One region of the Nonomuraea sp. NPDC051191 genome, then DNA from elsewhere that is predicted to be linked to it. Evidence: riboswitches for the same ligand, from Rfam matches in the RefSeq annotation. Region 1 holds a riboswitch; the other holds the start of a gene.
What was found. Region 1 has a riboswitch for thiamine pyrophosphate ahead of thiC (phosphomethylpyrimidine synthase ThiC). Riboswitches for the same ligand answer to the same signal wherever they lie in the genome.

Region 1 (5,270 bases):
AGGCTGATCGCCATGCTGACGCTCCGGTACGACGAGCCCGCCCCCGACTGGGAAGGACACGTCCTTCCGATCGGCAACGGAGCGCTCGGCGCGTGCGTGTTCGGGACCCTCGGGACGGAACGCGTCCAGCTCAACGAGAAGTCGTTGTGGACCGGCGGTCCGGGCAGCGCGGAGCCCGGCGCGTCGGGGAACTGGCCCGAGGAGCGGCCCGGCGCGCTGGACGCCGTGCGCCGGATGATCGACGAGCGGGGTTCGGTCGCGCCGGAGGAAGTGGCCGGAATCCTCGGAAACCCGTCCTACAGCACGGTGGGGCACATCCCCGGGTTCGGGGCGTACCAGAATTTCGGTGAGCTGCTGCTCGACGTGACCGGTGGTTTCTCGGGCGGCTACCGGCGCACGCTCGACCTGGAGACGGCGGTGGCCGCCGTGACGTACGAGGACGCCGACGGCGTGGTGCTCACCAGGGAATATTTCGCCTCGTACCCGGCGAAGGTCATCGTCGGACGGCTGACGGCGGCACGCCCGGGGCGGGTGGGGTTCACGTTACGGTTCGGCACAGCGCACCCAGGCGGGGAGGAAGTGACCGCCGAGGCGGGACGGCTGCGCGTCCGGGGCGTGCTGGCCGACAACGGCCTGGTGTACGAGGGCCAGGTCCAGGTGCTGACCGAGGGCGGCACCCGTACGGACGAGGGCGACCGCGTCGTCGTGACCGGCGCCGACAGCGCGGTGTTCGTGTTCTCGGCGGGCACCGACCACGCGCCCGTCCATCCCGGTTACCGGGGCCCGGACCCGGCGGCGCGGGTCACGGCGGCCGTGGACGCGGCGGCGCGCCGGCCGTACGGGGAGCTGCGGGCCGAGCACGAGGCCGACCACCGGGCGCTGTTCGGCCGGGTCCGCCTGGACCTCGGCCAGATCATGCCCGACCTGCCGACCGACCGCCTGCTGGCCGGCTACGAAGGGGCCGCGAGCCCGTCCGACAAGGCGCTGGAGACGCTGTACTTCCAGTACGGCCGGTACCTGCTGATCGCCTCCTCCCGCCCCGGCTCGCTGCCGGCCAACCTCCAGGGGGTGTGGAACGCGTCCAACTCGCCGCCCTGGGAGTCCGACTACCACACCAACATCAACCTCCAGATGAACTACTGGCCCGCCGGGCCGGCGAACCTGGCCGAGACGGCGGTGCCGTACCAGGAGTTCGTGGCGGGGCTGCGCGCGCCCGGACGCGAGACCGCCAGGTCGATCTTCGGCACCGAGGGGTGGGTGGTGCACTCCAACACCAACCCGTTCGGGTTCACAGGGGTGCACGACTGGCCCACGTCGTTCTGGATGCCGGACGCGGCCGGCTGGCTGGTGCGCCAGCTCTACGAGCGTTACCTGTTCGACGGCGACGAGGGTTACCTGCGCGGGCACGCCTACCCGGCGATGCGCGAGGCCGCCGAGTTCTGGCTGGCCAACCTGCGTCCCGACGTGCGCGACGGCAGCCTGGTCGTCTCGCCCGCCTACTCGCCCGAGCACGGCGACTTCACCGCGGGCGCGGCCATGCCGCAGCAGATCGTCCGGGACCTGTTCGCCTGCACGGCCGAGGCCGCGCGGACGCTCGGCGTGGACGCCGAGTTCGCCGGACGGCTGCGCGCGGCGGCCGACCGGCTCGATCCCGGGCTGCGCGTCGGCTCCTGGGGGCAGCTCCAGGAATGGAAGGCCGACCTCGACGACCCCGCCGACCGGCACCGGCACGTCTCCCAGCTCTACGCCCTGCACCCCGGCACGCAGCTCACCGCTCCCGAGCACTTGGCGGCGGCGCGTACGACCCTCGAAGCCCGCGGCGACGGAGGCACGGGCTGGAGCATGGCCTGGAAGGTCAACTTCTGGGCCCGGCTCAAGGACGGCGACCGCGCGCTGAGCATGCTGAGCGGGCAATTGCGGTCCAGCACGCTGCCGAACCTGTGGGACACGCATCCGCCGTTCCAGATCGACGGGAACCTCGGCGCGACCGCAGGGGTGGCCGAGATGCTGCTCCAGAGCCACGCCGGCGTCGTCGAGCTGCTGCCCGCGCTGCCGTCCGCCTGGCGCGCGGGCTCCTTCGACGGGCTGCGCGCCCGCGGCGGCTTCTCGGTGGGGGTGACCTGGACGGACGGCGTGCCGGCCGAGGTCAGGCTGACGTCGGCGCGCGGCGGGACCGCCCGGCTGCGCGGCCCCGGGTTCGCGCTCGACCTGGAGACTAGGGCAGGGGAGAGCTACGCGCTGTCGCCAGCACGCTGAACCAGGTGCGGTGGGTCACGCTCGACTCGTGCCAGGCGACCGCGAACCCGGCCGAGTCCAGCGCCGTGAGCAGGTCGCCGGCGTCGCGATGGACGAACCAGCGCTCGTACTCGGTCCGGTAGGGCACCGGCTCCCACCCCTCGCTGTCGCCCAGGGCGGTGGTCAGCGCGAGCACCCCGCCGGGGCGCAGTGTCGCGTGCCAGGCGCGCAACGTCGACTCGGTCTGCTCGGACGGCACGTGCACGAGGGCCGCGGCCGACCAGATGCCGTCCAGGGACGCGGGCGCCAGCGGCGGGTGCCGCAGATCGCCCAGGACGGTGGGAACGCCTCGCCCGGCGGCGAGAGCGGCCATCCCGATCGACAGGTCCACGCCCACGGTGGACAGGCCGCGTCCGGTGAACCAGGCCGACTCGCGCCCGGGGCCGCACCCCAGGTCGGCGACCGTGGCTCCGGCGGGAAGGGATGAGGCGAACCGTTCGCGGAAGGCCGCGAACGAAGGAAGAGGAGCGGCGAACCGCTCGTCGAACTGGTTCGCGATGACGTCGTAGGTGGCGGTCGTGTGCGCAATGGGATCAGACATCCCCTTGATCCTGCCACGCGCGAGGTTATGATCGCGGTGACCAACGCGGGAGCCCGGTGTGGACCGGGCTGAGAGGACGGCTGCCAGCCGCCGACCGCCAGAACCTGCTCCGGATAATGCCGGCGAAGGGAGTTTGCGCGATGAGCGACGCGCGCTTTTCCAAGATCCACATCGGTGACCTCCAGGTGCCCATGCGCGAGGTCAGGCTGTCGAACGGCACGTCGGTGCGGCTCTACGACACCTCAGGGCCGTCGCGTACCGACCGCTCGGCGTGGGGGTCCCCGGTCACCCAGCTCGGCGCCGCGCGGCGCGGGGTGGTCACCAAGGAGATGGAGTTCGTGGCCGTCCGGGAGGGCATGGCGCCCGAGTTCGTACGGCAGGAGGTCGCGGCCGGCCGGGCGGTCATCCCCGCCAACGTCAACCATCCCGAGTCCGAGCCGATGGCCATCGGCAGGAACTTCCTGGTCAAGATCAACGCCAACATCGGCAACTCGGCCGTCACCTCCTCGATCGAGGAGGAGGTCGAGAAGATGACCTGGGCCACCCGCTGGGGCGCCGACACGGTCATGGACCTGTCCACCGGGCCGAACATCCACGAGACCCGCGAGCAGATCATCCGCAGCTCGCCCGTACCGGTCGGGACCGTGCCGATCTATCAGGCGCTGGAGAAGGTGGGCGGGCGTCCGGAGGCGCTGTCGTGGGAGGTCTACCGCGACACCCTGATCGAGCAGTGCGAGCAGGGCGTCGACTACGTGACGGTGCACGCGGGCGTGCGGCTGGCGCACGTGCCGCTGACCGTCCGCCGCAGGACCGGGATCGTCTCGCGGGGCGGTGCGATCATGGCCGCCTGGTGCCTGGCCCACCACCGCGAGAGCTTCCTGTACGAGCACTTCGACGAGATGTGCGCCCTGCTGGCCCGCTACGACGTGACGTTCTCGCTGGGCGACGGCCTGCGCCCGGGGTCGATCGCGGACGCCAACGACGAGGCCCAGTTCGCCGAGCTGCGCACCCTGGGCGAGCTGACCAAGGTCGCGCACGCGCACGACGTGCAGGTGATGATCGAGGGCCCCGGCCACGTGCCCATGCACAAGATCAAGGAGAACGTCGACCTGCAGCGCGAGCTCTGCGACGACGTGCCGTTCTACACCCTCGGCCCGCTCGTCACCGACATCGCACCCGGCTACGACCACATCACCTCGGGCATCGGCGCCGCCATGATCGCCTGGTACGGCACCGCCATGCTCTGCTACGTCACCCCCAAGGAGCACCTGGGCCTGCCGAACCGGGACGACGTCAAGACCGGCGTGATCACGTACAAGATCGCGGCGCACGCGGCGGACCTGGCCAAGGGCCACCCGCAGGCCCAGGCGTGGGACGACGCGCTCTCGGACGCCCGGTTCGAGTTCCGCTGGGAGGACCAGTTCGACCTGTCGCTCGACCCGGACACCGCCCGCGCCTTCCACGACGAGACCCTGCCCGCCGCGCCCGCCAAGACCGCGCACTTCTGCTCGATGTGCGGCCCGAAGTTCTGCTCGATGAAGCTCAGCCACGAGGTACGGGCGGGCATGGCCGACAAGGCGGCCGAGTTCACCCGGAAGGGCGGCACGATCTACCTGTAGCCCGCCGCGGTCAGCCGGGCAGCGTCTCGCCGCCGATCGGGGCCAGCACCTCACCCGTGTAGTACGAGGACAGCCGGTCGGCGGCGAAGAACACGTACGAAGGGGCGATCTCGTCGGGGTCGGCGGCCCGCTTCATGGGCACCTGCGCGCCGAACGTCTCCACCTTCTCCTCCGGCATCGTGGCCGGGATCAGCGGCGTCCAGACCGGGCCGGGGGCGACGGCGTTGATCCTGATGCCGCGTTCGACCAGGTTCTGGGCCATGGAGTAGGTGAAGGCGTTGATCGCGCCCTTCGTCGCGGCGTAGTCGATGAGATTCCTGTTGCCGCGCAGGCCGTTGATCGAGGAGGTGTTCACGATCGCGCAGCCCTCCCGCAGGTGCGGCAGCGCGGCCTTGGTGACGCGGTAGTAGCTGTGGATGTTGACCGCGAACGTGTGCTCCCACTGCTCGTCCGGGAGCTCCTCCAGGGAGTCCACCGGCGCCTGGTAGGCCACGTTGTTGACCAGCACGTCGAGGCCGCCGAGCTCGGCGACGGCCTGCTCCACGACCGCCACGCAGTGGTCGCGGTCGGCCAGGTCGCCGGGCAGCAGCACGCAGCGCCGCCCCTCCCGCTCGACCAGGCCGCGGGTGTGGTTGGCGTCGTCGTGCTCGTCGAGGTAGGCGATGGCGACGTCCGCGCCCTCCTTGGCGAACGCGACCGCCACCGCCCGGCCGATGCCCGAGTCACCACCGGTGATCAGCGTCCTCTTGCCCGCCAGCAGGTTCCTGCCCTCGTAGCCGCGCATCTCGTCGCGCGGCTCGGGGGACATGTCCCCC
Region 2 (5,270 bases), on a different contig from region 1:
GTCCGCAGGCCGGTGGTGGTGCCCCTGAGCGTCTCCGGCAGCCGGTACGTGCTGACCAGCCGCAGCCGCTCCCCCTCGATCAGCACGAAGCCGCCCGCGTCCGCGCCCGTCAGCTCGGTCAGGCTGGCCGAGATCCGGTCGAGCACGGCCGGCAGCTCCAGCTCGGAGTTGATGTCGCCGACCACGTCGGTGAGCCGGCGCACCAGCCTGGCCCGGCGTTCCATGCGCAACCCGGCCACCTCGTCGGCCCGGGCGGGATGGTGGACGCAGACGTAGCCGACCACGGAGTTGCCCAGGCGCAGGGCGTTGATGTCCACCCGCAGGTCGAGCGCGCCGCCGTCCTTGTGGACGCGCTTGGTGCGCAACGACACCTGCCCCCCGGTCCGTACGCGCTCCAGCACCGCGTTGTGCTCGGCGGTCAGCTCGTCGGGGACGATCGGCGCCCGGCGCCCCAGCATCTCGGCGGCCGTCCAGCCGAACAGCTGCTCGGCCGCCGCGTTCCAGACCAGCACGCTCTGGTCGCGGTCGAGCGCCACCACGGCGTTGGGGGAACCGGCGAGCACAGCGCGAGCGATCTCCTCGTCACTGCCGACCCATGTGTCCCCCACACCTCCATAGTGCACGTGGCGTGGTGGGTCTGACGGGCGATCCGTCCGATACGCTGCGCTCACGAAGATTCCGGTGGCTGAAACGGGTGAGAGGCATGTCGAGCAGCGACCTCGATGCCCTGCTGAGAGTGACCTCCAACACCTACAAGGGCGAGGGCCCGCCGCACATCGCGTTCGGCACCTACGACGGCGCCGTGGGCAGGCTGGTCCTGGCGGTCACCGGGAAAGGCATCGCGGCCTGCAGTTTCGAGTCCGAGAACGTCGTGTACGAGCGGGTGGCCAAGGAGGTCGGCACGTTCATCGGGCCCGACGCCCGCCGTCTCGACCCGGTGCGCCGGGAGCTCGACGCGTACTTCTCCGGGCGGCTGCGCACGTTCGCCACGCCGGTCGACCTCGCGCTGGCCACGCCGTTCGCCCGTAGCGTGCTGCAGAAGACCATGGCCGTCCCCTACGGCACGACCACGACGTACGAGGAGATCGGCGCGAGCATCGGACGGCCGCGCGCGCTGCGCGCGGTCGGCAACGCGGTCGGCGCCAACCCCGTCTGCGTGATCGTGCCCTCCCATCGGGTGGTCCGTGAGGACGGCGAGCTCGGCGACTACGCCGGAGGCGTGGCCGCCAAGCAGCACCTGCTCAACGTCGAGCGCCGCGTCTCAACGGCCCGCTGACCGGCGCAGGCCCCTGGTGAGCCCACCGGTCAGCCCACCGGTCAGCCCACCGGTCAGCCCACCGATCAGCAGGGTCACCAGGGCGGCGACGAGCGCGCCGCCGAGCGCGCCGTTCATCCACGTCTCCCGTGTGAAGCCGACCGCGTCGCGGGCGGCCGCCCAGAAGTCGTCCCAGCCGGCGACGGTGGGCGTCGAGGTGGTGAACCAGTAGGCGGCGAAGCCGAGCGCCCACGGCAGCAGCATCAGCCAGCGCGAAGGCGCGTCCTCGGCGGTGTTCCAGCGGGCGGCGCCGCCGAGCACGAAGTAGTCGACGGCCAGCACCGCGAACATCGGCACGAACACCGCGCCGATCACGCCGAGGAACGCGCCGTAGGAGGTGACGTCCACGACCAGGGCGATCGCGGTGGTGAGCACGCCGATCGCGGTGGAGACGACCCGCCGGTCGACCTTCGGCATGAGGTTCTGGAGCGAGACGGTGGTGGAGTAGACGTTGGCGAAGGACTGGTCGGTCTCGCGCAGCACCAGGATGCCGAAGAACAGCGCGCCCAGCGGCGCCACGACGAACGGCTGGAACACGACCATGCCGTCGGCCTGGACCGCCTGGGCGCCCGCGATGGCCACCGCGTACACGCCGAGGGCCAGGCAGGCCACCTGGGCGACGGTGTAGCCGCCGACGACGCCGGTGAAGGCGGCCCGGCTGGAGCGCGAGTGCCTGGCGAAGTCGGCGGCCATCGGCACCCACGACACCGATAGGGCGATCACGTAGTCGACGGCCGGGGCGAAGGCCGTCCACGACCCGCCCGTGTACGTCGGCGCCTCGCCCAGGAACGACACGGTGAACCAGATCAGCGACACGATCACGCCGACGGTCACGTACCGGCGCAGCAGCCTGATCGACCCGAGCGGCCAGACGGCCAGCGCGGTGGTCAGCACGCCCGCCACCACGACCCACATTTGGTACGGGACGTCCCCGAAGATGGCGTTCGCGGCCTTGGCGATCACCCAGAGCTCGAAGGCCCCCCAGCCGAGCATCTGCACGATGTTCAGCACGGACGGGACGTACGACATCTTCGCCCCGAACAGCCCGCGCAGCAGCACCATCGCCGGCCGCCCGGTCTGCGTGCCGGGAATGGCCGACAGGCCCACCATGGCGGTGCCGATGAGGCTGCCGACCACGGCGGCCGTGAGCGCGGCCACGAGGCTGAGCGGCGCGCCGCCCAGCGGGTCGATCAGGATGAGCGCCCCGGAGAAACCGAGGAGGCTGACGCCGAGGTTGGCCCAGAGCGCGCCCTGGTCGAGGACGCCGAGGGTCTTGGGGGGCGCGCCGTCAAGGGTCAGCGGTACTTCGTCGACGACATGCGTCATCGCACACTCCCTACGCCGGCATTACCCGGACAGGTTCAGGCGGTCGGCAGCGGCTGTGTTACTGCCCTCTCAGCCCGGCACCCCGAGCTCCCGCGACTATGCAGTTGGCGCCCTCATCATGCCTCAATGGCGGCAGAACCGCCACAGTGGGGCATTCAGGCCACGAACGGCTGCTGTCCGGTCTCGCTGACCATCGGACGGCGGGCGAACTCCCACGACTGCATGCCGCCGCCCACGTTGACGGCGTCGCGCCCGAGCTGGTTGAGCCACGCCGTGACCTGCATCGACCGGCCGCCCACCCGGCACACTACGTAGACGGTGCGGTCGGCGGGCACCTCCTCGACGCGGCCCTGGATCTGCGACATGGGGATGTGCACGGCCTCGGGGGCGTGGCCGGCCAGCCATTCGTCCTGTTCGCGGACGTCGAGCAGGTAGGCGTCGTCGGGAACGGCGGTGGCCTCGATCTCTGGAACGGTCATGCTTCCATCATCCCGCGCCCCGGACCCTACTTGAGCAGGCGCGACATCCGCCGGTCGGCCAGCGGCCTGCCGCCCGTCTGGCAGGTCGGGCAGTACTGGAGCGAGGAGTCGGCGAACGACACCTCGCGGATCGTGTCGCCGCACACGTCGCACGGCTGGCCCGCCCGGTTGTGCACGCGCAGCCCGGACTTCTTCTCCGCCTTGAGGTCCTTGGCCGCCAGCCCGTGCGCCCGCTCCACGGCGTCGTGCAACGTCGTCACGATGGCCTCGTGCAGGTCGGCGATCTGCGCGTCGGTCAGCGTCGCCGCGATCTTGAACGGCGACATCCTGGCGGCGTGCAGCACCTCGTCGGAGTAGGCGTTGCCGATGCCGGCGATCACCTTCTGGTCGCGCAGCAGGCCCTTGATCTGGGCACGGTTGCCGCCCACGATGCGCTTGAGCGCCTCGACGGTGAAGGCGTCGTCGAGCGGGTCGGGGCCCAGGGCGGCGACGCCCGGGACGTCCTCCGGCTTGTCGGTGACGTAGACGGCCAGCCGCTTCTGCGTGCCGGCCTCGGTCAGCTCGAACCCGGGGGCCAGGCCGTCGTCGTCGGGCGCCAGCCGTACGCGTACGGCCAGCGGCCCCTTGCCCGGCCGCACCGGCCGCGCGCCGGACAGGTCGTCACGCCAGCGCAGCCAGCCGGCGCGGGCCAGGTGGATGATCAGGTGCAGGCCGTCGCAGTCGAGGTCGAGGAACTTGCCGTGCCTCGACACGCCCGTGACGGTGAGCCCGCCGAGCGCGGTGACCGGCGGGTCGAACGTCTTGAGCGCCTGGAAGGCGACGACGTCCACGCCCGCGATCGAACGGCCGACCGCCCGCTCGCGCAGGAAGTGGGTGAGCGACTCCACTTCGGGAAGTTCCGGCATGCCACCAGGGTATGGCGCGCGCCGGGCCGTCACGCGACTACGGCACGTCCCAGAAGGCGAGTTCGTGGGCCATGCCCTCGGTGAACAGCGCCTCCGCCCGTACAGGATCGGGGTCGGCCTCGTCGATCATCTGCCCGATCCGTACGGTCAGCGCCGCGAAACCGGGATCGGCGTACGTGTCCACCCAGGCCCGGTAACGCGGCTCGGCGGGCGGGTTCTCCGCAAGGATCTTCCCAAGACTCGAATATCCCCACATGCACGGATAAAGCGCGGCCAGCCCCTCCCCATAAGACCCCGCCGCCTCCAACAGGAACGCCGTGTACGCCACACACGCCGGCCCCTTCACCGCGTTGTCCAGGTCGGCCCCGAACTCCGCCGACAACGACCGATGCAGGCGCAACTCGTCGTGGTACGTCGCGTGCGCCAGATCCACCAGGTCCCCCAGATGCCCGTCCGGCGCCTGCCAGGCCAGCCTGGAGAACACCCGCACGTAGTCGAGCAGGTACAGGTAGTCCTGCTCCAGCCAGGACCGGAAGACCGGCTCCGGCAGGTCGCCACGCCCGATCCCGGCCACCGTGGGATGGTCGAGCTGCGCCTGGAGCAGCGGACGTCCGATCGCGTGAAGTTTTTCCGAAATGCTCATGCTGGGAGGTTAGTGTCGAGGCATGACCGTGACGATCGCCGAAGAACTCCTCCTGCTCGCCTACAGCGAGGAGGAAGGCAGGCAGCTCATCGGGGGCATCCAGCTCGACCCCGCGCTCGGCGGCGCGATCCTCGCCGAGCTGGCCGCCGCGGGCCGCGTGGAACTGGCCGACGACAAGGTGACGGTCAAGGACCCGGCCCCGCTGGGCGACGAGGAGCTCGACGCCGCCCTCGCACGCATGGCCGAGGACGGCAAGGCCAGGAAGCCCGCGTGGTGGGTGCAGCGGTTGCAGTCGGGCAAGCTGCGCTGGCGGCTGCTCACCAGGCTCGCCGAGTCGGGCGTGCTGGCCGAGGAGCGCAGGAAGGTCCTGGGGATCTTCCCGACCACCCGCTGGCCGGAGTCCGACCCTCAGGTGGAGGCCGACGTGCGCGAACGCGTGACGGCCGTCCTCACCGGCGCCGAGCCCGACCAGCGCACGGCCACCCTGATCGCGATCATGTACGCGGCGAAGCTCGACCTCAAGGCGTTTCCCGGCGCCGACCGCGGGCGCGTCAAGGAGATCGCCGAGGGCGAGTGGGCCGGCCAGGCGGTCGCCAAGACGA

Region 2: it holds a riboswitch for thiamine pyrophosphate, as region 1 does, so the genes downstream of both, ACIA8R_RS02565 (purine-cytosine permease family protein) here and thiC (phosphomethylpyrimidine synthase ThiC) in region 1, are expected to answer to the same signal.

Annotation. Positions count from the first base shown of each region.
Region 1 is NZ_JBITEZ010000007.1:89,883-95,152, forward strand. Features, by position in the region: gene ACIA8R_RS21285 (glycosyl hydrolase family 95 catalytic domain-containing protein) at 13-2,256, shown strand; gene ACIA8R_RS21290 (class I SAM-dependent methyltransferase) at 2,216-2,836, opposite strand; TPP riboswitch at 2,872-2,984, shown strand; gene thiC (phosphomethylpyrimidine synthase ThiC) at 2,977-4,455, shown strand; gene ACIA8R_RS21300 (SDR family oxidoreductase) at 4,466-5,270, opposite strand, start outside.
Region 2 is NZ_JBITEZ010000001.1:542,916-548,185, reverse strand. Features, by position in the region: gene ACIA8R_RS02575 (ATP-binding protein) at 1-608, opposite strand, end outside; gene ACIA8R_RS02570 (methylated-DNA--[protein]-cysteine S-methyltransferase) at 704-1,276, shown strand; gene ACIA8R_RS02565 (purine-cytosine permease family protein) at 1,262-2,641, opposite strand; TPP riboswitch at 2,632-2,745, opposite strand; gene ACIA8R_RS02560 (rhodanese-like domain-containing protein) at 2,797-3,120, opposite strand; gene ACIA8R_RS02555 (DNA-formamidopyrimidine glycosylase family protein) at 3,147-4,025, opposite strand; gene ACIA8R_RS02550 (TenA family protein) at 4,063-4,668, opposite strand; gene ACIA8R_RS02545 (GPP34 family phosphoprotein) at 4,691-5,270, shown strand, end outside.